Regions from separate parts of the Bordetella genomosp. 8 genome, predicted to be linked through region 1. Evidence: riboswitches for the same ligand, from Rfam matches in the RefSeq annotation. Region 1 holds a riboswitch; the other holds the start of a gene.
The links. Region 1 has a riboswitch for glycine ahead of CAL12_RS25165 (D-amino acid dehydrogenase). Riboswitches for the same ligand answer to the same signal wherever they lie in the genome.
Positions count from the first base shown of each region.

Region 2: it holds a riboswitch for glycine, as region 1 does, so the genes downstream of both, gcvT (glycine cleavage system aminomethyltransferase GcvT) here and CAL12_RS25165 (D-amino acid dehydrogenase) in region 1, are expected to answer to the same signal.

Region 1 is NZ_CP021108.1:5,565,520-5,577,603, reverse strand. Features, by position in the region: gene CAL12_RS25200 (flavin-dependent oxidoreductase) at 1-1,245, opposite strand, end outside; gene CAL12_RS25195 (fumarylacetoacetate hydrolase family protein) at 1,249-1,947, opposite strand; gene gtdA (gentisate 1,2-dioxygenase) at 2,121-3,167, opposite strand; gene CAL12_RS25185 (LysR family transcriptional regulator) at 3,326-4,246, shown strand; gene CAL12_RS25180 (Bug family tripartite tricarboxylate transporter substrate binding protein) at 4,311-5,303, opposite strand; gene CAL12_RS25175 (CaiB/BaiF CoA transferase family protein) at 5,444-6,637, opposite strand; gene CAL12_RS25170 (glutathione S-transferase N-terminal domain-containing protein) at 6,818-7,513, opposite strand; glycine riboswitch at 7,648-7,737, shown strand; glycine riboswitch at 7,740-7,834, shown strand; gene CAL12_RS25165 (D-amino acid dehydrogenase) at 7,888-9,117, shown strand; gene CAL12_RS25160 (LysR family transcriptional regulator) at 9,114-10,010, opposite strand; gene glpK (glycerol kinase GlpK) at 10,251-11,807, opposite strand; gene CAL12_RS25150 (DHA2 family efflux MFS transporter permease subunit) at 11,797-12,084, opposite strand, start outside.
Region 2 is NZ_CP021108.1:576,723-588,806, reverse strand. Features, by position in the region: gene CAL12_RS02670 (aspartate aminotransferase family protein) at 1-366, shown strand, start outside; gene CAL12_RS02665 (CoA-acylating methylmalonate-semialdehyde dehydrogenase) at 369-1,862, shown strand; gene gcvP (aminomethyl-transferring glycine dehydrogenase) at 1,942-4,815, opposite strand; gene gcvH (glycine cleavage system protein GcvH) at 4,837-5,205, opposite strand; gene gcvT (glycine cleavage system aminomethyltransferase GcvT) at 5,305-6,408, opposite strand; glycine riboswitch at 6,450-6,570, opposite strand; glycine riboswitch at 6,605-6,701, opposite strand; gene CAL12_RS02645 (ZIP family metal transporter) at 6,725-7,615, opposite strand; gene CAL12_RS02640 (NAD(P)/FAD-dependent oxidoreductase) at 7,709-8,905, opposite strand; gene CAL12_RS02635 (arginine/lysine/ornithine decarboxylase) at 8,916-11,186, opposite strand; gene CAL12_RS02630 (GNAT family N-acetyltransferase) at 11,363-11,827, shown strand; gene CAL12_RS02625 (TRAP transporter substrate-binding protein) at 12,010-12,084, shown strand, end outside.

The sequences.
Region 1 (12,084 bases):
GGGGCGTGACTTCAGCGTTTCGGGGTCGTAGCCGGCCACCTGCTTGTAGCGGTCCGATATGGCTTGCAGCTCGTCGTGGCTGATGACGTCCTCGATGCGCTCGAAACGCTGGTCACGCGAGCGTTCGTACGCTTCGCGCAGAATGGCGTCCGGCGGATTGCTGCGATTGGTCAGCACCACCTTGGTGGTGGCGGCCACGCGCACGCGGTCGTATTCCTGCAGCGCGGCCGGCGTCAGGCCCTGCTTCTTCAACTGGCCCGCCAGGAAACGCGCGTCGATGATGGCCTGGCCGGCGCCGTTGGAGCCGCGCGGCACCATGGGATGCGCGGCGTCGCCCAGCAGGGTCATGCGGCCCTGCGTCCACGTGGGCAGCGGATCCTGGTCGACCATCGGATACTCCAGCACAGAATCCGCGTTCTGTATCAGCGCCGCCACGTCCAGCCAATCGAAATGCCAGTCGGCGAAGGCCGGGAAGAAGTCTTCCAGGCGGCCCTGGCGGGTCCAGTCGCGCACGGCGGGTTCGGGCGATTCGATTTCGGCGACCCAGTTCACCAACTGGTTGCCTTCGGCGTCGACGTTGTCGCGGATGGGATAGATCACCATCTTGCCGATCGACAGCCAGCCCGCGCGCACCATGCTGCCGCCGCTCAGGAAAGGCTTGCAGCGCGTGACGCCGCGCCACATGTTGACGCCGGAATAGCGCGGCGCCCCTTCGTTGGGATACAGCTGCTTGCGCAGCGCCGAATGGATGCCGTCGCAACCGACCACGATGGCGCCACGCACGGATGGCAGGGGCTTGCCGGCGCCGTCAGTCATGTGCACCGTGACGCCGTCATCGTCCTGTTCGACGCGCACGGCGCGATGATCCACGCGCACGCTGTCGTCGCCCAGGCGCTGGCGCACGGCATCGAGCAGCGCCATCTGCAGATCGCCGCGGTGGATGGAATATTGCGGCCAGGCATAGCCCGCCGCCTTGCCGGCGGGTTCGCTGTAGATGAACTGCCCGTGGCGGGTGAAGAAGATGGCTTCCTTGGTGTGGACGCCCAGCTTGTCCAGCGCCGGCAGCATGCCCAGTTCGTCCAGTTCGCGCGCGGCGTGCGGCAGCAGGTTGATGCCCACGCCCAGCGGCTTGATCTCCGGAACGGCTTCGTACACGCGGCAGGCGATGCCGGCCTGATGCAGGCTCAGCGCCAGTACCAGGCCGCCGACGCCGGCGCCCACGATGATGACATCGGTATCTTTCATGGCTCAGACCACCTTCGCGCGCAGCGTACCCAGTCCATCGACCCCGCCTTCCATGAGGTCGCCCTTGACCACCGGCCCCACGCCTTCGGGCGTGCCGGTGTAGATCAGATCGCCCGGCTCCAGGCGGAAGTAGCGCGACAGATAGCTGATGGTTTCGGCCACCGACCAGATCAGCTTGGACGTATCGCTGCGCTGCTTGTCCTGGCCGTTCACCTTCAGCCAGATGGCGGCGTCGTCGAAATGGCCCTTGGCGCCGACCGGGTACAACGGGCCTATCGGCGCGCTGTCGTCGAAGGCCTTGCCCAGTTCCCATGGCCGGCCGGCTTCGCGCATCTTCATCTGCAGGTCGCGGCGCGTCATGTCCAGGCCGACGGCATAGCTATGCACATGGCCGAGTGCATCTTCCACCGCGATGTTCGCGCCGGACTTGCCGATGGCGGCGACCAGCTCGATCTCGTAGTGATAGTTGGCGGTTTCGGTGGGATAGGGCAGGTTCAGCGTTTCGCCTTCGGCCACCGGCATGACGGCATCGGCCGGCTTGCAGAAGAAAAACGGCGGCTCGCGGTCGGGATCGAAGCCCATCTCGCGCGCATGCGCGGCGTAGTTGCGGCCGACGCAATACACGCGGCGCACGGGGAAGCTGTCGCCGGTTCCGGCAACGGGCACGGCGACGGTCGCCGGCGGAGCAAAGACGTAAGGCATGACAAGAAACCTTGTGGGAAAGGAAAGAAAACGGCGCCAAGAAACAGGTGCCGCCAAACCAAGACGCGCGCAAGAAACAGGTGCCCCCGATCAGGGACGCGCGGGTCCGGGTCCCCCGGTCCGCAGCGTCGCCCCCCTTGAGGGGGGAAGCGCGCAGCGCTTCGGGGGGTGGGTCACCTCTCTTCTCGAAGCAGGCCGAGGGCGGCCTGCACCGGGCGATCGGAATAGCTGAACAGGATGGCGTCGTCCAGGGCGGCCAGTTGCACCGGTTGCCACGACGGCGCGACGAACAGGTCGCGCGGGCCGAAGTGGAATTCCTGGTCGCCGACGCGCGCCGTACCGCGGCCTTCCACCACCGAGTAGACGGTGGAGTCCGTGCTGCGATAGGTCTTGCCCTGGAACCCGGCAGGCAACAGCTGCATGAAGGTCGCCATCGTCGGCATGGGATAGCCGCCCGTGGCCGGATTGACGTAGCGCAGCTTCACCCCATCCCAGGCATCCAGTTCGCCGAAGCGATAAAGCTGGTCCAGCGCCTCGCGGCTGCGCTCGTAGGGATAGTTGAAGATGGGCGAATTGCCGTTCGCGGGCACGTGCCGCACGGGCGCCATGTTGTTGCCGAAGCGCGCGTAGCTGTCGCCTTCCGCGCGGGTGACCGGCTGCGTGGCGGCCGGGTAGTTTTCGGCGAAGCCGGCATCCAGCATGCGCAGCAGCGGGATATCCAGGCCGTCCAGCCACACCACCGGCTCGCCGCCTTCGGCCGCTTCGATATTGCCGTGATCGTGGTACGTCCATGAGGGCGTGATGATGAAGTCGCCCGGATGCATGGTGGTGCGCTCGCCATTGACCGCCGTATAGGCGCCCGATCCTTCGACAATGAAGCGCAGCGCCGATTGCGTATGGCGATGGCTGGGCGCGATCTCGCCCGGCAGGATCAGTTGCAGGCCGGCATACAGGGTCTGCGTGATGCTGGCCTGTCCGGGCAGGCCGGGATTTTCCAGGATCAGCACGCGGCGCACGGCTTCTTCGGCGGAAATCAGCGTGCCGGCTTCCATGACGTCGGCGCGCACATCGTTGTAGCGCCACATCGCGGGTACGCAGCGCGGCTGCGGCGTGCGCGGCACCAGGTTATGCAAGGACTCCCACAACGGCGCCATGTTCTTGCGCGCGATCCGTTCGTAGTACGCGGCGCGGTCGGCGCGCGTGGAGCTTCCTTCGGCCATGGTGTTGTCTCCTTCAGGTTTTTGCGTATTATGAGAGCGCCGGTATGCCTCTTGAAATGAAATTATCTTATTATCCATACAATAAACAATATGGCTGCCGCCGGCGCCCGGGGGTGCCGGTCCGCCGGTAGACGTGCGGCAGGAAAAACCGAGACACCATGGACTGGACCTACCGCCTGCGCCTGCGCAACCTGAAAATGCTGTTGAGCCTGGCGCAGACCCGCAACATCAGCCACTCGGCCGCCATGTTGAACACCACCCAGCCCGGCCTGTCGAAATGGCTGAAGGACCTGGAAGACGATATCGGCCTGCCGCTGTTCGAGCGCCATGCGCGCGGGTTGCGGCCGACGCCTTATGGCGAGGCATTGATCGCGCATGCCCAGCGCATCGACGCGCAACTGGAGCGCGCCAGCGGCGACATGGCCGCGCTGCGGCAGGGCGGCGGCGGCCGCGTGGTGATAGGGGCGTCGGGGGCATCGGCGTCGGACACCGTGCCGCTGGCCGTCATGCGGCTGCTGGAGCGCATGCCGCAGGCACGCGTGAAGCTGGTCGAATCGACCATGGACCATCTGCTGACGCAGCTGGCCCAGGGCGAACTGGACATCGTCGTCGGCCGCTCAGCGCCCGAACATCACGATCCGGCCATCCTGTCCGAATCCTTGTACCTGGAGCCCGTGCATATGGTGGCGCGGCCCCGGCATCCCGTGTTCGGCAAGGCGCGCATCACGTGGGAAGACCTGATGGCCTACCGCTGGATCGTATGGCCGAAGGGCACGCCGATACGCAATGCCCTGGACACGGCACTGACGGCCGCCGGCAAGTCCATGCCGGCGGACCATGTGGAATCGAATTCGGTCACCATCAACCTGACCCTGGTCAGCAGCAGCGACCTGATCGGCGTGGCATCGCATCGCGCGGCGCTGCGGTTTTCGCAGATGAACGCCATGCGCATACTGCCCTTGCGCCTGTCCGGTTTCGGCGCCGTCGCGATGTACTGGCGCCAGGAAACCTTCCAGCCCGCCGCGGTGGAAACCGCGCTGGACAGCCTGCGCGCGGTCGTGGCGGAACAGCAGGGGTAGAGGCGGCGATCGCCGCGACGCGCGCCCTGGGGCGCGGTGCGACGATCGCGGCACCCCTGCCGGCTCAGTTCGCTGTGATGTGGGCTTTCTCCACCACGGTCTTGTAGCGGACCAGTTCTTCCTGGGTGTACTTGCCCAGCTGTTCCGGACCCATGAAGTCGGCTTCCGCGCCTTGTTCCGCGGCTTTCTTGCGGAATTCGTCGGTCTTCATGATCTTCTCGATCTCGCCCGACAGCTTGCCGATCACCTCCTTGGGCGTGCCGGCGGGCGCGTACATGGCGAACCAGGACGAGACGAGCAGGTCGGGGTAGCCGGCTTCCGCCGCCGTCGGGACATTGGGCAGGGATTCGAGCCGCGACTTGCCGGTCACCGCCAGGGGCTGCAGCTTGCCCGCGGCGATCTGTCCCAGCAGCGGCGGCGGCGTCGTGATGGTCATGTCGACGGAGCCGCTGAGCAGATCGGCCAGCGCGGGGCCGGTGCCCTTGTACGGGATGTGGGTCGTCTTGATGCCCGCCATCTGGTTCAGCAATTCGGTGGCGACCTGCTGCAGAGAACCGTTGCCTGACGATGCGTAGTTCAGTTCGCCGGGATGGGCCTTGGCGTAGTCCACCAGTTCTTTCATCGTCTTGATCGGCAAGGTTGGCCGCACCACCACCACTTGCGGCGCCGACAGGATGTTTGCCACGGGTGCGAACGACTTGATGGGATCCCAATTCAGGCCCTGGGTGATCAGCGGCGTGATGACCTGGTAGCCGGAATACTGCAATAGCAGGGTGTAGCCGTCGGGCGCGGCGCGGCTGACCGCCTGCGCCGCGATGCTGCCCGAGGCCCCGGGCTTGTTTTCCACGACGACCGATTGTCCCAGGGCCTTGGCCAGCGGCTGCGCGATCAGGCGGGCCGCGATGTCGGTGGTGCCGCCGGGCGCGGCGGAGACGATCAGCGTGATCGGCCGGTCGGGATAGGCGGCGTGCGCCGCCATCGGACCGAAGGCGAGCGCGCAGAGTCCGGCGGCAAGCAGCAGGCGGCGCAGGGGCCGGACGGTATTCGAGCTTTTCATGTTCATGTCTCCGTTCGTTGTTATGCGGTTGGTCGGCAGGCGGTGCCTTGCCGTGGGGACTGCGGGTTCCTGGGAGCAGGCCGCGCGTGGCGGCCTGCCCGCGGTCAGGCGATAACTCAGGCGATAACTCAGGCAAAACCTCAGGCAATGACGCCGGCGGCTCGCAGCGCCGCCAGGCGCTGCTCGTCCACGCCTATCTCGCGCAGCACGACGTCGGTGTCCTCGCCCAGCGTGGGCGCGCGCTCGCGGACTTCTCCAGGATTGCCAGAGAGCAGCGGGAACACCGCCGGCATCTCGACCGCGATACCGCTGGCCGACTCGACGGTGACGATGGCCTTGCGGGCGCGGTAATGCGGGTCTTCGGCGATATCGGCGATGCTGTAGATGCGTCCCGCCGGCACCCCCGCCTCGCGCATCGACGCCAGTACCTGATCGATGGTGCGGACCTGCGTCCACGCGCCGATGGCCTGGTCGATCTCCGCCACGCGTGCGACCCGTCCGTCGTTGCGGGCCAATGCCGGGTCGCGCGCCAGGTCCTCGCGGCCGATGCGCGACATCAATCGCGTATAGATGCCGTCGCCGTTGCCGGCGATCAGGACGTAGCCGTCCTGGCAGGGATAGGCGTTGGATGGCGCGATGCCGGGCAGCGCCGCGCCGGCGGGTTCGCGCACGGCGCCGAATACCGAGTATTCGGGCAGCAGGCTTTCGGTCAGGTTGAAGATGCTTTCGTACAAGGCCGCGTCGATCACCTGGCCGGTGCCGCCGCGCGCGTCGCGTTCGTACAAGGCCAGCAGCACGCCCAGCGCGCCGTGCAGGCCGGCGATGGTGTCGCCCAGCGACAGGCCGGCGCGCACGGGCGCACGTCCGGGTTCGCCGTTCAGGTAGCGCAGTCCCGCCATGGCCTCGCCAATGGCGGCAAAGCCAGGTTCACCGGCCCTGGGGCCGGTCTGGCCGTAGCCTGAAATGCGCAGCATGATCAACCGGGGATTCAGCGCGTGCAGGGCTTCCCACGACAGACCCCATTTTTCCATCGTGCCCGGGCGGAAATTCTCGATCAGCACGTCGGCTTCGGCGGCCAGCGTGCGGACCAGGTCCTGGCCTTCCGCCTGGCGCAAGTCGACGCAGACGGATTGCTTGTTGCGCGATTGCGCTTCCCACCACACGGACGTGCCTTCATGCAGCATGCGCCACTTGCGCAGCGGGTCGCCGACGCCCGGCGGTTCGATCTTGATCACCTGCGCGCCGAAGTCGGCCAGGGTTTTCGCGGCGAAGGGGCCGGCGATGAGCTGGCCCAGTTCCAGCACGCGGATGCCCGCGAGTATTTGTCGTGTCATGTCTCCCCCTGCGGTTGGCTGCCAGGGACGGACAGTGTGCCGCAGGCCGGTCGGCGAGGGGAATGACGCATCCGGCTAAGGGGGTTTCCGGAAACGCGAAAGGCGGGCATGCGGGAATACGGGCATGCGGGCGGCCGGGGCCGCGTTGCGGCAAACCCGGCGTCGATGTGGTGGGGACGTTCAGGCCGCCGTGACCGCCAGGCCGCGCTGCACGCCCGGGCGCGCCAAGGCACGGTCCAGCCACGCCTGCACGTTACGAAAGCGGTCGAAATCGACCACCTCGCGGGCTTCATAGAACCCGATCAGGTTGCGGACCCACCCGATCAACGAAATGTCGGCGATGCTGTAGTCCGCGCCCATCACCCAGTCCCGGCCCGCGAGCCGCTGGTCCAGTACGCCCAGCAGCCGTGCCGATTCGGCTGCATAGCGATCGCGCGGCCGCTTGTCCTCATAAGCCTTGCCGGCGAACTTGTGGAAAAAGCCGAGCTGTCCGAACATGGGCCCGACGCCGCCCATCTGCCACATCAGCCACTGGATGGTTTCGTAGCGCGTGTGCGGATCGGTGGAAAGAAACTGCCCCGACTTGTCGGCAAGATAGATCAGGATGGCGCCCGATTCGAACAGGGCCAGCGGCCGCCCGTCGGGGCCGTCCGGATCGTAGATGGCCGGAATCTTGCCATTGGGATTGAGCGAGAGAAAGGCCGGATCGTGGTTGTCGTTCGCCATGATGTCGATGCGATGCGGCTCGTAGGGCAGCCCCGTTTCCTCCAGCATGATGCCGACCTTCACGCCGTTGGGCGTGGGCAGGGAAAAGAGCTGCAGCCGGTCCGGGTGCAGCGCCGGCCAGCGTTTGAATATCGGATGATCGAGCATCACGGCGTTCCTCCAGGGTGTGTCGACGCACGTGCATGATATTCGCATCTGTGCAGGCCGCGTCGGGGAGCGCCGCGACATCGGCAACGCCGATCTTGTGCGGCGGGCTGCATTGGTGCTAATGTCCGGACGTTCTCGATCGTGGCACGGAAGAGATCGGTCATCACGACGACGCCGACGGAGCAACCGCCCCGGAAACTCTCAGGCAAAAGGACCGTGCGACGGGGAACATCTGGAGAGAGGCGCTGATCGCGCCCACCGAAGGGGAGCTTCGCCAAGGATGTACCAGGCGCGGGCGCAAACTCTCAGGTACATGGACAGATGGGGCATGGCGCCGGCCAACCGGCCGGCTATGTCGACCTCCACTGGACCATGTCATGCCACGCATCGCCATCATCGGCGCCGGAATCACCGGCGTCACGACCGCTTACGCCCTTGTCCGCCGCGGCCATGCGGTGACCGTATTCGAGCGCGGCCGCTATGCCGCCATGGACACTTCCTTCGCGAACGGCGGCCAGCTGTCGGCCAGCAACGCCGAAGTCTGGAACAGCCGTGCCACCATCCTGAAAGGCTTGCGATGGATGTTCACGCGCGATGCGCCACTGTTGCTCAATCCGCTGCCCAGCTGGCACAAATACACCTGGATCGCGGAATTCCTGCGACAGATACCCAGATATCGCGCCAATACGCTGGAAACGGTGCGGCTGGCGATCGCCGCGCGCGAGCATCTGTTCGAGATCGCCAGGCGCGAAGGGATAGATTTCGATCTGGAACGGCGCGGCATCCTGCACGTCTACGGGAGCAAGGAGGAGTTCGAGCGCGCGGCGGCGACGAACGCCCTGCTCCGGGAAGGCGGGCTGGAGCGCGATCCGGTCACGCCGGAAGAAATCCAGGCCATCGAGCCGGCGCTGCGGGGGCGTTTCCATGGCGGCTTTTTCACGCCATCCGACTCCACCGGCGATATCCATAAATTCACGCGCGGTCTGGCGGAGGCCTGCGCGCGGCAAGGGGTGGCGTTCCGCTACGACGCTGCCGTGAGCGCGCTCCGGCGCCTTGGCGCCAGTGGCGGGTCTGGCATCGCCATGGACTTCAGCCAGGGCGATGAAGTCGACACGGAAGCCTTCGACGCCGTCGTGGTGTGCGCGGGCGTCGCGAGCCGCCAGTTCGCCGCCATGGCTGGCGACCGCGTGAACATCTATCCGGTCAAGGGCTACTCCATCACCGTCTGCCTGGACGATGCGGAAAGCCAGGCGTCCGCGCCCTGGGTCAGCCTGCTCGACGACGCCGCCAAGATCGTCACCAGCCGGCTGGGGCGGGACCGATTTCGTGTGGCCGGCACGGCGGAGTTGAACGGGTACAACCGGGATATCCGGGCCGACCGCATCGCGCCGCTGGTGAATTGGACCCGCCGACATTTTCCCGGCGCTTCGACGGCGCGGGTGATCCCGTGGGCGGGGCTGCGTCCCATGCTTCCCAGCATGTTGCCCCGGGTCGGGCGCGGCCGGTCTCCGGGCGTGTTCTACAACACGGGGCACGGCCACTTGGGTTGGACCTTGAGCGCGGCAACGGCCGAGGCAGTGGCCGACGCGGTGACGCTTCCGCGCTAGTTCGCCGCGCGCAATTGCGTCAGCAGCATGCGCGCCGCCTGAGTGAGTGTGTCCACATCGCGCACGGCCAATAGCAGCCAGCGCCGCGTCCAGTCGTCGGTGAGTGGAATCAGCTTCAACTGCATCGACCGCGCATGCGGCTCTGCCGCGATGCGCGGCAGCACGCCGATGCCGCGCGTTGCGACCACCATGCGGCAGATCGCGTCGAAGCTGCGGACCTGGATGCGCAGTTTCATGGGCATATCCAGCCGCGTGCATTCCTGCGCCAGCAGGCTGGCCAGCGACGTGCTGGGCGGCAGGCTGACGTAGTCATACTCCAGCGTTTCCGCGAATGCGACGCTGGCGCGCGTGGCCAGCGGGTGGCTGTCGGGCACCACGAGCATGAGCTCGTCGCGCCGATAGGGGAAAGTCTGCAGCCCCGCTTCCGGCGTGCGTTCGCCGAAGATGCCGATGTCGGCGCGGTTCTCCGCCACGGCGGCGACGATGTCGCTGCTGTTCTGTTCTTCCAGGTCGATGCGGACGGCCGGATGTTCCGTCATGAACCGCGACAGGTCGTCAGGGAGGAACTGCGTGATCGACGACGTATTGGCCGCGATCCGAACCTGACCGCGCACGCCTTGCGCGTAATCGGACAGCGTGCCCGCCATCTGGTCGACTTCCTGCAGGATGCGTGTCGCGTGGGCCAGGCAGGCCTGGCCCGCATCGGTCAACTCCACGCCGGCCGCCTTGCGGAACAGCAGCGGCGAACCCAGCGCGGCTTCCAGATCGGAAATCCGCTTGCTGGCCGCGCCCACCGCCAGCCGCGACTGCCGCGCGCCCGCCGATATGCTGCCCAGCCGCGCCACCGAGACGAAGAGCGCCAGCGTCACCAGATCGATACGGGCCAGATTCATTCAATGCTCCACGTTCGCCGCAAAGATTGGGTGCTCCCCGACCCAGGACGCCGCGGATCCGGGTCCCCCGGTCCGCCGGCGTCGCCCCCTTGAGGGGGAAGCGCGTAGCGCTTCGGGGGTGGGGCCCTCCTTCCGCAAAAAACAGGTGCCCCCGACCCGGGACGCCGCGGATCCGGGTCCCCCGGTCCGCTGGCGTCGCCCCCCTTGAGGGGGGAAGCGCGCAGCGCTTCGGGGGGTGGGCTACCTACCCCCTCTACTCCAGTTCTTCGATAACTCCACCGCCTGTCCCCAGCGGCGCAGCCGTGCTTCGCGCTGGTCGGCCGACCAGGTGGGCTCGAAGCGCCGTTCCGCCTGCCATTGGGCGGCGAAGGCGTCCATGTCTTTCCAGAACCCGACCGCCAGCCCCGCCAGTCCCGCGGCGCCGCGTGCCGTCGATTCGGATACGCGCGGCCGCACCACCGGCACGCCCAGGAGATCCGCCTGCATCTGCATCAGCAGGTCGTTGCGCGCCGCGCCGCCATCCACGCGCAGCTCGGAAAGCGCTATCCCGCAGTCCGCCGTCATCGCCGTCATCAGTTCGGCGCTTTGCAGGGCGATGGCTTCCAGCGTCGCGCGCGCCACATGGGCGCGCGTCGTTCCGCGCGTCAGGCCCACCAGGGTGCCACGCGCATAGGGATCCCAATGCGGCGCCCCCAGCCCTGCGAACGCCGGCACCAGGAAGACATCGTCGGTATCGGCGACGCTGCCGGCCAGCGCTTCCACGTCTTCCGAACGCTGGATGATGCCCAGACCGTCGCGCAGCCACTGCACCGCCGCGCCGGCGACGAACACGCCGCCTTCCAGCATGAAGGTGGGCGTCCATGCGGGTCCGCCGCCGCTGAACACCTGCGCGTCGGCGGTGTCTTCTTCCGGCCGCGGCAGCCCCCAGCCCACCGTCGACAGCAGCCGGTTGCGCGACACCACCGGCTTGTCGCCGACGTTCATCAGCATGAAGCAACCCGTGCCGTAGGTATTCTTCGCCATGCCGGGCTCGAAGCAGGCCTGCCCGAAGGTCGCGGCCTGCTGGTCGCCCGCCACCCCGGCGATCGGTATCGCCCCGCCGAACCATTGCGGCAGCGTCTCTGCCACCACCGCGCTGCTGGGCGCCACGCCGGGCAGCACCGAACGCGGGATATCCAGGCATTGCAGCAGCTCGTCGCTCCAGTCCTGCTTGTGGATGTCGAACAGCAGCGTGCGCGATGCGTTGGTGCAATCGGTGCTGTGCACCTTGCCGCCGGTCAGTTGCCAGATCAGCCAGGTATCGATGGTGCCGAAAGCCACTTCGCCGCGTTCGGCGGCGGCGCGCGCGCCCGGCACGTTGTCCAGCAGCCAGGCCAGCTTGGTGCCGGCGAAATAGGCGTCCAGCACCAGCCCCGTGCGTTCCTGCAGGAAGTCGGCGCGGCCTTCAGCGCGCATGCGGTCGCAGGCGTCCGCCGTGCGGCGGTCCTGCCAGACGATGGCGTGGGCCAGCGGGCGGCCGGTCGCGCGGTCCCAGATCAGCGTGGTTTCGCGCTGGTTCGTAATGCCGATGGCCGCGATGTCGGCCGCGGTCGCGCCGGCGTTGTGCAGGGCTTCGCGGGCGACTTCCAACTGGCTGCGCCAGATCTCGTTGGCGTCGTGTTCGACCCAGCCGGGGTGCGGGTAATACTGGCGGAATTCGCGCTGGCCCATGCCGCGCGCGCGGCCTTCGCCATCGAAAACGATGGCGCGCGAACTGGTCGTGCCCTGGTCCAGGGCAAGAATGTATTCATTCTTCATCGCTGGTCTGCACCTTGCGTCCGTTCAGTTGATTGCCCGCCGCCGGATCCAGCCGCCGGAAAGAGAAGAAGGAAGCGGCGCACAGCAGCCCGATCACCAGGAAGCCGGCCACGATGTCGGTCACGGTGGCGCGCTCCGAGCCGCGCAGCGCCATGCTGACGTTCAGCGTGACCGCCGCCACGCCCACCCCCAGGCTGACGCCCAGCTGCTGCGCCATGGCGGCAAAGCTGCTGGCGCGGCTCATCTTGTCGGGCCCGATATCCGCATAGGTCAGCGT
Region 2 (12,084 bases), 1.2 Mb from region 1:
TACTCGGCGCATCCGATGGCCTGCGCCGCGGTGCTGGCCACCCTGGACATCTACCGCCGCGACAATCTGTTCGCCCGCGCCCGCGAATTGGCGCCCGCCTTCGAAAAGGCCGCGCACGGATTGAAGGGCACGCAGCACGTCATCGACGTGCGCAACATCGGCCTGGTGGCGGGCGTCGAACTTTCGCCGCGCGCCGGCGCGCCCGGCGCCCGCGCGGCCGAGGCCTTCCAGCGCTGCTTCGACACCGGCCTGATGGTGCGCTATACCGGCGACACCCTGGCGGTCTCGCCGCCCCTGATCATCGACGAAAAACAGATCGAGCAAATCTTCCAGACCATAGGCTCGGTATTGAAGGAAATTGCCTGACCATGACCACTATTCCGCATTACATAAACGGCCAGCACTATGACGGCCGCAGCGGCCGCAACGGCGACGTGTTCAATCCGGCCCGTGGCGAAATCGCCGCCCGCGTACCGTTGGCCAGCGTGGAAGACGTGGACCTGGCGGTGACGGCGGCGCGCGAGGCCTTCCCTGCCTGGTCGGAAACCGCGCCGTTGAAGCGCGCGCGCATCCTGTTCAATTTCAAGGCCCTGCTGGACCAGCATCAGGACGAGCTCGCCGAACTCATCACCCGCGAACATGGCAAGGTGTTCTCGGACGCCAAGGGCGAAGTGATGCGCGGCATCGAAGTCGTCGAATTCGCCTGCGGCATTCCTCATCTGCTGAAGGGCCAGTACACCGAACAGATCGGCGGCGGCATCGACAACTGGAGCATGCGCCAGTCCCTGGGCGTGGTGGCCGGCATTACGCCGTTCAACTTCCCGATGATGGTGCCGGCCTGGATGTTCCCGGTGGCGATCGCCTGCGGCAACACCTTCGTGCTCAAGCCGTCGGAACGCGACCCGTCGGCTTCGGTACGCCTGGCCGAACTGCTGACGGAAGCAGGCCTGCCGCCCGGCGTGTTCAATGTCGTGCATGGCGACAAGCAGGCCGTGGACGCGCTGATCGCCCATCCGGACGTGCAGGCCCTGTCCTTCGTCGGCTCGACGCCGATCGCGCAGTACATCTACGCCCAGGGTACGGCGCGCGGCAAGCGCGTGCAGGCGCTGGGCGGCGCCAAGAACCATCTGGTGGTCATGCCGGACGCCGACATGGAACAGGTCACGGACGCGCTGATGGGCGCGGCCTACGGCTCGGCCGGCGAGCGCTGCATGGCCATTTCGGTGGCCGTGGCGGTCGGCGACATCGCCGACACGCTGGTGGAACGGCTGACGCCGCGCGTGCGTGCCCTGAAGGTGCTGGACGGGATGGATCCGCAGGCCGAGATGGGCCCGCTGGTGACCGCGCAGCATCGCAACAAGGTGCGTGGCTATATCGAAGACGGCATCGCCGCCGGCGCCAAGATGGTGGTGGACGGACGCGACCTTACCGTGCCGGGCAGCGAGAAGGGATTCTTCCTGGGCGGAACGCTGTTCGATCACGTCAAGCCGTCGATGAACATCTACCGCGAAGAGATCTTCGGACCGGTGCTGTGCGTGGTGCGCGTGCCCGACCTGGCGGCGGCCGTGAAGCTGATCAACGAACACGAGTTCGGCAACGGCGTGTCCTGCTTCACGTCCGATGGCGGCGTGGCACGGGCCTTCGCGCGGCAGATCCAGGTGGGGATGGTGGGCATCAACGTGCCGATTCCGGTGCCGATGGCCTGGCATTCGTTCGGCGGCTGGAAGCGGTCGCTGTTCGGCGACCATCATGCCTACGGCGAGGAAGGCGTCCGCTTCTATACGCGCTACAAGAGCGTGATGCAGCGCTGGCCGGACAGCATCGCCAAGGGCGCGGAATTCACGATGCCGGTGGCGAAGTAAAAAAGCCCGGCGCGCGAGCGCCGGGCTTTTTTACATCAGACGCGCCAGGTGACAAGGCGCATCAGGCGCATCAGGCGCATCAGGCGTACGCCTCGATGGGCAGGCAGGAGCACACCAGGTTGCGATCGCCATAGGCGTTGTCCACGCGCGCCACCGGCGGCCAGTACTTGCCGTCCTTCAGCGACTCCAGCGGATAGGCAGCCTCGCGCCGCGTGTAGTCGTGATGCCATTCGTCGGCCATCAGCGTGGCCGCCGTATGGGGAGCGTTCTTCAGCACGTTGTCGTCCCGATCCCGCTCGCCACGTTCGATCAACGCGATCTCCTGGCGTATGGCGATCATGGCGTCCACGAAGCGATCCAGTTCGGCCAGGCCTTCGGATTCCGTGGGCTCCACCATCAGCGTGCCCGCCACCGGGAAGCTCATGGTGGGCGCATGGAAACCGTAGTCGATCAGGCGCTTGGCGATGTCTTCCGCCGACACGCCGCTGCTGTCCTTCAGCGGCCGCACATCGAGTATGCATTCGTGCGCGACGCGGCCATTGCGGCCGCAATACAGCACGGGGTAGTGCTCGCGCAGGCGATGGGCGATGTAGTTGGCGTTCAGGATGGCCACTTCGGTGGCCCGCAGCAGGCCTTCGGCGCCCATCAGCGCGATGTAGATATACGGAATCGGCAGGATGCCGGCCGAGCCGAAGGGCGCCGCCGACACCGGACCGACCTTGGCGCCTTCCGGCAGCCTGCCGGCCGCATCGACCACGCCGGGCAGGTAGGGCGCCAGGTGCCCGCGCACCGCGACGGGGCCCACGCCGGGACCGCCGCCGCCGTGCGGAATGCAGAAGGTCTTGTGCAGGTTCAGGTGCGACACGTCGGAGCCGAACTTGCCCGGCTTGGCCAGCCCCACCATCGCGTTCATGTTGGCGCCGTCCATGTACACCTGGCCGCCGGCCTGGTGCACGATGTCGCAGATCTCCGTCACGGCTTCCTCGAAGACGCCGTGGGTCGAAGGATACGTGATCATCAGCGCCGACAGGCGATCGCCGACCTGCGCCACCTTGGCGCGCAGGTCCGCGACATCGACGTTGCCGTTCGAATCGGAGGCCACGACCACCACCTGCATGCCGGCCAGCTGGGCCGACGCGGGGTTGGTGCCGTGCGCCGACGAAGGTATCAGGCAGACGTTGCGCTGGTGCTGGCCATTCGCCTCGTGGTACGCGCGGATCGCCAGCAGGCCGGCGTACTCGCCCTGGGCGCCGGAATTCGGCTGCAGGCTGACGGCGTCGTAGCCGGTGATTTCGCACAGCGCGGCCGACAGCCTGTCGATCAACTGGCGATAGCCGGCGGTTTGCGCGGCGGGCGCGAAGGGATGCATGTTCGCGAATTCCGGCCAGGTGATGGGGATCATCTCGGCCGTCGCGTTCAGTTTCATGGTGCACGACCCCAGCGGGATCATGCTGCGGTCGAGCGCCAGGTCCTTGTCCGCCAGCTTGCGCAGGTAGCGCAGCATGTCGGTTTCCGATTGCACGCTGGAGAACACCGGATGCGCCAGGATGTCGCCCTGGCGCGCCACGGCGGACGGGATGCCGGCGGCTGCGCGCCGGTCCAGCGCATCGATATCGATCGCGGTGGCGGCCTTGCCCGATCCGCTGGCGAATACGCCGGCCAGTTGCGCCAGGTCGGCGTCGGTGACGGTCTCGTCCAGCGACACTGCCACGTGCTCGCCGTCCACCGCGCGCAGGTTGATGCTCACCGCGTCGGCGGCCGCCAGGACCGCCGCGGTAGCGGATCCCGTGCGCACCTGCAGCGTATCGAAGAACGTGTCGTTGACGACCTTGACGCCAAGCTGGTCGAGGGCCGTGCGCAGGATGGCCGTGGCGCGCTGGACGCGTTCGGCGATGCGACGGATGCCGGCGGGACCGTGCCAGACGGCATACATGCCGGCCATCACCGCCAGCAGCACCTGCGCCGTGCAGATGTTGGACGTGGCCTTTTCACGGCGGATATGTTGCTCGCGCGTCTGCAGCGCCAGGCGCAGCGCGTGGTTGCCCTGCGCGTCCTTGGAAACGCCGACCAGGCGGCCCGGCATGTTGCGCTTGTAGGCGTCCTTGCAGGCCATGAAGCCGGCGTGCGGGCCGCCGAAACCGAAGGGCACGCCGAAACGCTGCGCCGATCCCACGGCGATGTCGGCGCCCCAGGCACCCGGCGGCGCCAGCAAGGCCAACGCCAGCAGGTCGGTGGCGCAAGCCACCACGGCGCCGCGCGCGTGCGCGGTTTCGGCCAGGGCGCGGTAGTCGTCCACGCCACCCAGGCTGCGCGGGTACTGGAGCAGCACGCCGAAGCAATCCGGCAGGCCGGCGGTTTCGTCGCCGACGACGATCTCGATATCCAGGCCTTCGGCGCGGGTGCGCACGACCTCGATGGTCTGCGGATGGCAGTGGCCCGAAACGAAGAACACATTGCTGGAGGACTTCGCGCCACGGCGCGCCAGCGTCATGGCCTCGGCCGCCGCCGTGCCTTCGTCCAGCAGCGATGCGTTGGCGATGTCCAGGCCGGTCAGGTCCGCGACCATGGTCTGGTAGTTGAGCAGGGCTTCCAGGCGGCCCTGCGAGATCTCCGGCTGGTAAGGCGTATAGGCCGTGTACCAGGCGGGATTTTCGAGGATGTTGCGCAGGATGACGTTGGGCGTGTGCGTGCCGTAATAACCCTGCCCGATATAGCTGCGGTAGACCTGGTTGCCGCGCGCGATGTCGCGCAGCTCGGCCAGCACGTCCGGTTCGCTGCGCGCCGGCGGCAGCGCCAGCGGCGCCTTGGTGCGGATGGCCGGCGGCACCACCTGGCCGATCAGGTCTTCCAGGCTGTCCGCGCCCAGCGCGCGCAGCATGGCGGCCTGGTCGGCGTCGGACGGCCCGATGTGGCGGGGAATGAAATCGGTATGCGTGTCGAGGGGGCGCGACATGGTTTCTCTTGAAAAGTGGCCTTACAGGGCTTCGTAGCCGGAAGCGTCCAGCAGCTTGTCCAGATCGGCGGGATTGTCCGGCTTGATCTTGAAAATCCAGGCGGTATAGGCGCCGCCGTTGATCTGCGCGGGATCGGCTTCCAGCGCGTCGTTGAAGGCGACGATTTCGCCCGCGACCGGCGCATAGATGTCCGACGCGGCCTTGACCGACTCCACCACGCCGGCCGTATCGCCGGCGGCCAGCTTGGCGCCAACCTTGACGTCGCCGACGAAAACGAGATCGCCCAGTTGTTCCTGGGCCTGGTCGGTGATGCCGACGACGAACACGTCGCCTTCGGCTTTCACCCATTCATGCGATTCGGTGTATTTGCGATCGGTGGGCAGGCTCATGGAAGCAGCTCCTAAGAATTCAAAAACCGTATGGAGGATGGATGGAGAAGTAATGCGCGCCCCGCCCATGCGGCACGCGCCGGCATGGGCATCGCCAGTTTACGGTTGTTCGACGGCTTTGCCGTTGCGGACGAATGGCAATTTGCACACGGTGGCCGGCACCCATTTGCCCCGGATGTCCACTTCGACCGCATCGCCCGGCTTGACGTCCAGCGGCATGCGCGCGAAAGCGATCGACACGCCCAGCGTGGGCGACATCGTGCCGCTGGTGATTTCGCCGGCGCCGTGGGCCGTGCGCACCGCCATGTGGGCGCGCATGACGCCGCGCTCGTTCAGCTTCAGGCCCAGGAAGGCCGCCGGCGTGCCGAACTGCTCGATGGCCGCGCGGCCGATGAAGGCGCGGGCGGGATCCTTCAGGGACACGGTCCAGGTCAGCCCGGCCTGAGCGGGCTGGATCATTTCGTCCATGTCCTGGCCGTACAGGTTCATGCCGGCCTCCAGCCGCAGCGTGTCGCGCGCGCCCAGGCCGCAGGGACGCACGCCCTGCGCCGCGAGGTCCTGCCACAAGGCAGCGACTTCCGTGGCGGGCAGCACGATTTCGAAGCCGTCCTCGCCGGTATAACCGGTGCGCGCCACCAGGGTGTCCGTACCGAATTGCGCGGCCGTGAAAGGCGTCAGCCCTTCCGTATCGGCCTTCCAGGCCGGGCGCGCGGCCCAGACCTTGGCGCGCGCATTCGGCCCCTGCACGGCGACCATGGACAGATCCCGGCGCGGCGCGATCGAGACGGCGAGGCGGGAGGCGATCGCGATGCGTTGCATCCAGGCGACGTCCTTGTCGGCGGTGCCGGCATTGACCACGACGCGCCAGCGGTCGGCGGCGAAGAAATACACGATCAGGTCGTCGATGACGCCGCCTTCCGGATTCAGCATGCAGCTGTACAGCGCCTTGCCGGGCGTGGCCGTCAGCCTGGCGACGTCGTTGGCGATCAGGCGGCGCAGGAAGGCCATGGCGTCGGCGCCCGTGACGTCGACGTTGAGCATGTGCGAAACGTCGAACATGCCGGCGTCCTGGCGGACCGCGTGGTGCTCTTCCAGCTGCGAGCCATAAGCCAGCGGCATATTCCACCCGCCGAAGTCGACCATGCGCGCGCCGGCATCGATATGGGCTTGCGCCAAGGGGGTGTTCTTCAGGGAATGCGACATGGAAAAGGCTCCGGACAGCAGCGGTGGGCGGGTTGAAACGCTTCCGCCCCTCTGTCCTTTTGCCTGAGAGTTGCCCCGCGCATATGGAAAATGGCGGGTTTGCACCTTCGGCGTCCGGGCGCACCGCTCGACGGGTGGCCGGATCTCTCCAGAGCGCTGTGTTCACCCGGGGCGCCGATGCGGCGCGGCCTGGGCAAGGCATGCTGCGGTATGGGTTGCCTGAGCGATTCCGGGCGAATTGCGCCTTCGGCGGCGGCGCGCCGGGGCGTGCCGCTCTCTCCCGCACGATGCGTGACAGCGTGGCGAAGGATACAACTCAGGCCAGGGCGGTGTCCAGCAGCATCATCAGCACGAAGCCCAGCATCAGCCCGCCGGTGGCGAAGACCTCGTGCCCCTTGCGGTGCGATTCGGGGATGATCTCGTGGCTGATGACGAAGAGCATCGCGCCGGCGGCGAAGCCCAGGCCCCAGGGCAGCAGCACGGTCGACCACGCCATCACGGCGGCGCCGGCCAACGCGCCTATCGGTTCTATCAGGCCCGACACCATGCCCAGGACCACGGCAAACGTGCGCCCGTAGCCCGCCGCCAGCAGGGCAACGGCGACGACCAGGCCTTCCGGCACGTCCTGGATGGCGATGCCCGTGGCCAGCGCGCCGGCGCGCATGGGATCGGTCCCGCCGAATCCCACGCCTATCGCCAGGCCTTCCGGCAGGTTGTGCAGCATGACGGCGAAGATGAACAGCCAGGTGCGCTTGAGCATCCGTGCGTCATGTCCTTCCTTGCCCTTGATGAAATGCTCATGCGGTACGCAGCGCTCCAGCCAAAGCAAGGCTGCCCCGCCCAGCAGGATGGCCGCGCCCACGGTCATGCCGGCGCCCCACGGGCCGGCGCCGAGCTCGCGCGCGGCCTCGATGCCCGGCGCCACAAGGGAAAATGCGCTTGCCGCCAGCATCACGCCGGCGCCGAAACCGAACATCGTGTCCTGCACCCGTTCGGACAGCCGCTGGGAGAACATCACCGGCAGCGTGCCGGCGGCCGTGGCGCCGGCGGCGATCAGGCCGCCCAGCCAGGCGTCGGCGATCTGGGGATGGCTATCTTCCAGCGCCAGCCATATCCCCCAGGCGCCCAGCGCGGCAAGCAAGGGGACGACAACCATCAAGGCCTTGCCGGCGCCGGCATCGGCCAGCGAACGTATGTGCGTATTCATGTTGCGTCCCTTTTCGGTCGGTGCGCGTCCTTTTCACCCGCACGGCGCACGCGTGATGCGCAAGAGAGCAAAAATCGCGCCGCTGCCGGCGCGTCAGAGCGCCCTGCCGCAGGCAACGCCGGAGGCCCAGGCCCACTGGAAGTTGTAGCCGCCCAGCCAGCCGGTGACATCCACCGCCTCACCGATGAAATAGAGCCCCGGCACGGCGCGGGCCTGCATGCTCTTCTGGTCCAGCCCGCGCGTATCCACGCCCCCGCGCATGACTTCCGCCTTTTTATAACCGGCGGTGCCGGTGGGCACCAGGGTCCAGGCATGGATGTTCCGCGCCAGTTCGCGCAGCGCCTTGTCCGGAATATCCGCCAGCCGGGCGCCGGCCAGCGGCTGGCCACGCGCGTCCACGACCCCATGCAGCCACTGCTCGGCCAGCCTGCGCGGCCACAATGCCGACAGCGCCGTGCCGAGCTGCTGGCGCCCGCCGGACTTGGCTTCGATCAGTTCGCGCGCCAGGTCGCGGCCGCTGGCCAGATCCAATGTGATGGCTTCCCCGGGGTTCCAGTAGCTGGAGATCTGCAGGATGCCCGGACCCGACAGGCCACGGTGGGTGAACAGGATGTCTTCAAGGAATTCGCCCTGCCCGCTGCGCACGTCGGCTTCCAGGGCGACGCCGGACAAGGCGGCGAAAGGCGACCATAGCGCGGCGTCGAAGGTCAGCGGCACCAGCGCGGGGCGCGGCTCGACGACCTTCAGGCCGAACTGCCGCGCCACCTTCAAGGCGTAATCGGTGGCGCCGAGCTGCGGGATCGCCATGCCGCCGGTGGCCAGGACCACCCTGGCGGCGCGCAGCAGGCCGTGGCCGGCGGTGCGCAATTCGAAGCCGGCATCCGCCGCGCGGGCGATCTCCGCCACCGTGCACGGCATGCGCCACTGCACCTGGCCGGCGTCGCACTCGGCGCGCAGCACGTCGATGATGGACTCGCTGGAATCGTCGCAAAACAGCTGGCCGCGGTGCTTCTCGTGCCAGGACACGCGGTGGCGGCGCAGCAGGTCCAGGAAATCCCGCGGTCCGTAGCCGGCCAGCGCCGAACGGCAGAAATGCGGGTTCTCCGACAGGAAATTCGCCGGCCCGGTGCCGGTGTTGGTGAAGTTGCAGCGGCCGCCGCCGGAAATGCGGATTTTCTCCGCCAGCCGGTCGGCGTGGTCGATCAGCACGACCCGCAGGCCGCGCTGGCCGGCCACGGCGGCGCACATCATGCCCGCCGCGCCGGCGCCGATGATGGCGACGTCGAACATGCCGCGCGCCTTACTGGTCCTGGCCTTCCTTCAGGCAGTCGACGTAGTAGCGTACCTGGCCATTGTCATCGACGTCCTCGGCCAGGCCGTGGATATCGGTTTCAAAGCCGGGGAAGCGTTCGTTGAATTTGCGCGCGAACTGAAGGTACTGCACGATGGTCCGGTTGAAGCGCTCGCCCGGAATCAGCAGCGGGATGCCCGGCGGGTAAGGCGTCAACAGCACGCCGGTGACGCGGCCTTCGAGATCCTCGATGGCGACACGCTCCACCTGGCGATGCGCCATGCGGGCAAAGGCGTCGGAGGGCTTGAGGGCCGGCACCATGTCGCTCAGGTACATCTCGGTGGTCAGGCGCGCGACGTCGCTTTCGCGATAGGCGTGGTGGATCTGCTGGCAGAGGTCGCGCAGGCCGATGCGTTCGTACTGCCGATGGTCGCGGCAGAACTCCGGCAGGATGCGCCACATCGGCTGGTTGCGGTCGTAGTCGTCCTTGAACTGCTGCAGCGCCGTCAGCAGCGTGTTCCAGCGGCCCTTGGTGATGCCGATGGTGAACAGGATGAAGAAGGAATACAGGCCGGTCTTTTCCACGACCACGCCGTGCTCGGTCAGGTACTTGGAGACCAGCGCGGCCGGGATGCCGGTTTCGCCGAAGCTGCCCGAAATATCCAGGCCCGGGGTGATGATGGTGGCCTTGATGGGATCCAGCATGTTGAAGCCGTCGGCGATATCGCCGAAGCCATGCCAGTGGTCGCCGGATTCCAGCAGCCATTCATCGCGGTTGCCGATGCCGTCGGCCACCAGGCGGTTGGGACCCCACACCTTGAACCACCAGTCGTTGCGGCCGAACTCGGATTCCACCTTGCGCATGGCGCGGCGGAAATCCATGGCCTCGCGGATGCTTTCCTCGACCAGCGCGGTGCCGCCGGGCGGCTCCATCATCGCCGCGGCCACGTCGCAGGACGCGATGATCGCGTACTGCGGCGACGTGGACGTGTGCATCAGATAAGCTTCGTTGAAGATATTGCGATCCAGCTTGCGGGTCTTCGATTCCTGCACGATGATCTGCGAGGCCTGCGAAATGCCGGCCAGCAGCTTGTGCGTGGAGTGCGTGGCGAACACCATCGCGGATTCGCTGCGCGGGCGCCCTTGCCCGATCGCATGCATGTCCTGGTAGAACTCGTGGAAAGCCGCGTGCGGCAGCCAGGCCTCGTCGAAGTGCAGCGTATCGACGTAGTCGCCCAGCTTTTCCTTGATCATTTCGACGTTGTAGATCACGCCGTCGTAGGTGCTCTGGGTCAGCGTCAGGATGCGGGGCTTTTTGTCCTTCGCTTCGCGGGCGAAAGGATTGGCCTCGATCTTCTTCATGATGTTCTCGGGTTCGAATTCCTCGATGGGTATCGGCCCGATGATGCCCAGGTGGTTGCGCGTCGGCCGCAGGAATACGGGGATCGCGCCGGTCATCGTGATGGCGTGCAGGATGGACTTGTGGCAGTTGCGGTCGACCACCACGACGTCGCCGGCGGCGACGTTGGCGTGCCACACGACCTTGTTGGAAGTCGACGTGCCGTTGGTGACGAAGTAGCAGTGGTCGGCGTGGAAGATGCGGGCGGCGTTCAGTTCCGACTCGGCGACGGGGCCGGTGTGGTCCAGCAGCTGGCCCAGCTCGTCGACGGCGTTGCAGACGTCGGCGCGCAGCATGTTTTCGCCGAAGAACTGGTGGAACATCTGGCCTACCGGACTCTTCAGGAATGCCACGCCGCCGGAGTGGCCGGGGCAGTGCCACGAATACGAACCGTCCTGGGCGTACTTGACCAGTTCGCGGAAGAACGGCGGCGGCAGGCTGTCCACGTAGGCGCGGGCTTCGCGAATGATGTGGCGGGCCACGAACTCCGGCGTGTCCTCGAACATGTGGATGAAGCCGTGCAGCTCGCGCAGGATGTCGTTGGGGATGTGCTGCGAGGTGCGGGTTTCGCCGTACAGGTAGATCGGGATGTCCGCATTGCGAAAGCGCAGTTCGCCGATGAACGTCCGCAGGTTCTTGATGGCGCTGGCCACGTCTTCGGGCGAATCGACGTCGAATTCCTCGTCGTCGATCGACAGGATGAAGGCGCTGGCCCGGCTTTGCTGCTGCGCGAAGGAACTCAGGTCGCCATAGCTGGTGACGCCGAGCACCTCAACGCCCTCAGCCTCGATCGCCGCCGCGAGCGCGCGTATGCCCAGCCCCGAGGCGTTCTCGGAACGGTAGTCTTCGTCGATGATGACAATGGGAAAGCGGAATTTCATGCGGGGGGACTCCTGCGGGGTAGGGCCAAAGCCGACGCGAGTGTACTGCGGACAGGCGACAGGGGCGTTGCGGCCGCGCGGGTGAGCATCCGGCGTACCCGCGCCGGTCGTGGGGGTTAAAGTTGAGCACCGTTATCGGGCCAGCCCTGCCGGGCCGGTCCCTGGAGCCCCGAGTCGTGAACCCACCATCCGATCGCCTGACCTTCGCCGCCGTCGACGAGGCCGACTTCGACGCGCTCGCGGACCTGAGGATCGCCGCCATGCGCGAGAGCCTGGAGCGCGTGGGGCGCTTCGATCCGGACCGCGCGCGGCAGCGCCTGCGGGCGACGTACGCGCCGCACGACACGGTGACCATCCTGCGGGACGGCCACCGGATAGGCTTCTATACGCTGCGGCCCGAAGACGGGGCGCTCAAGCTGGATCATCTATACATCGTGCCGGGCCATCAGGGCGCGGGCATCGGCGCCACGGTACTGCGGCGGGTGTTCGAACGGGCCGATGCGCTCGGGCTGCCCGTGCGGGTCGGCGCATTGCGCGACAGCGCATCGAACCGTTTCTACCAGCGGCATGGCTTCGTGGAAACGAGCCAGGATACCTGGGACATCTACTACGAACGGGCGCCACAGGCGCGCGGCGCCTGACGCCGCCCCGGACGGCCTACAGCTACGACCCAGGCTCGGGCCAGGCCTGAGGCTGCGGCTGCCGGCCCGTCCTAGGGTAAGGCCGAAGTCCGTTTACGCCGAAGGCGTGGCAGGCTACGGCTGCGCCGCGGCACCCACAATTCTGTGCACGCGGCTTCCATTGCAACTTCAAGGGAATCAACATGCCCGCACTTACACGGCCTTCCGCCGTTCGTTTTTCCCACCTTGCCGGCCTGCTGGCCGCGGCCTTGCTGGCC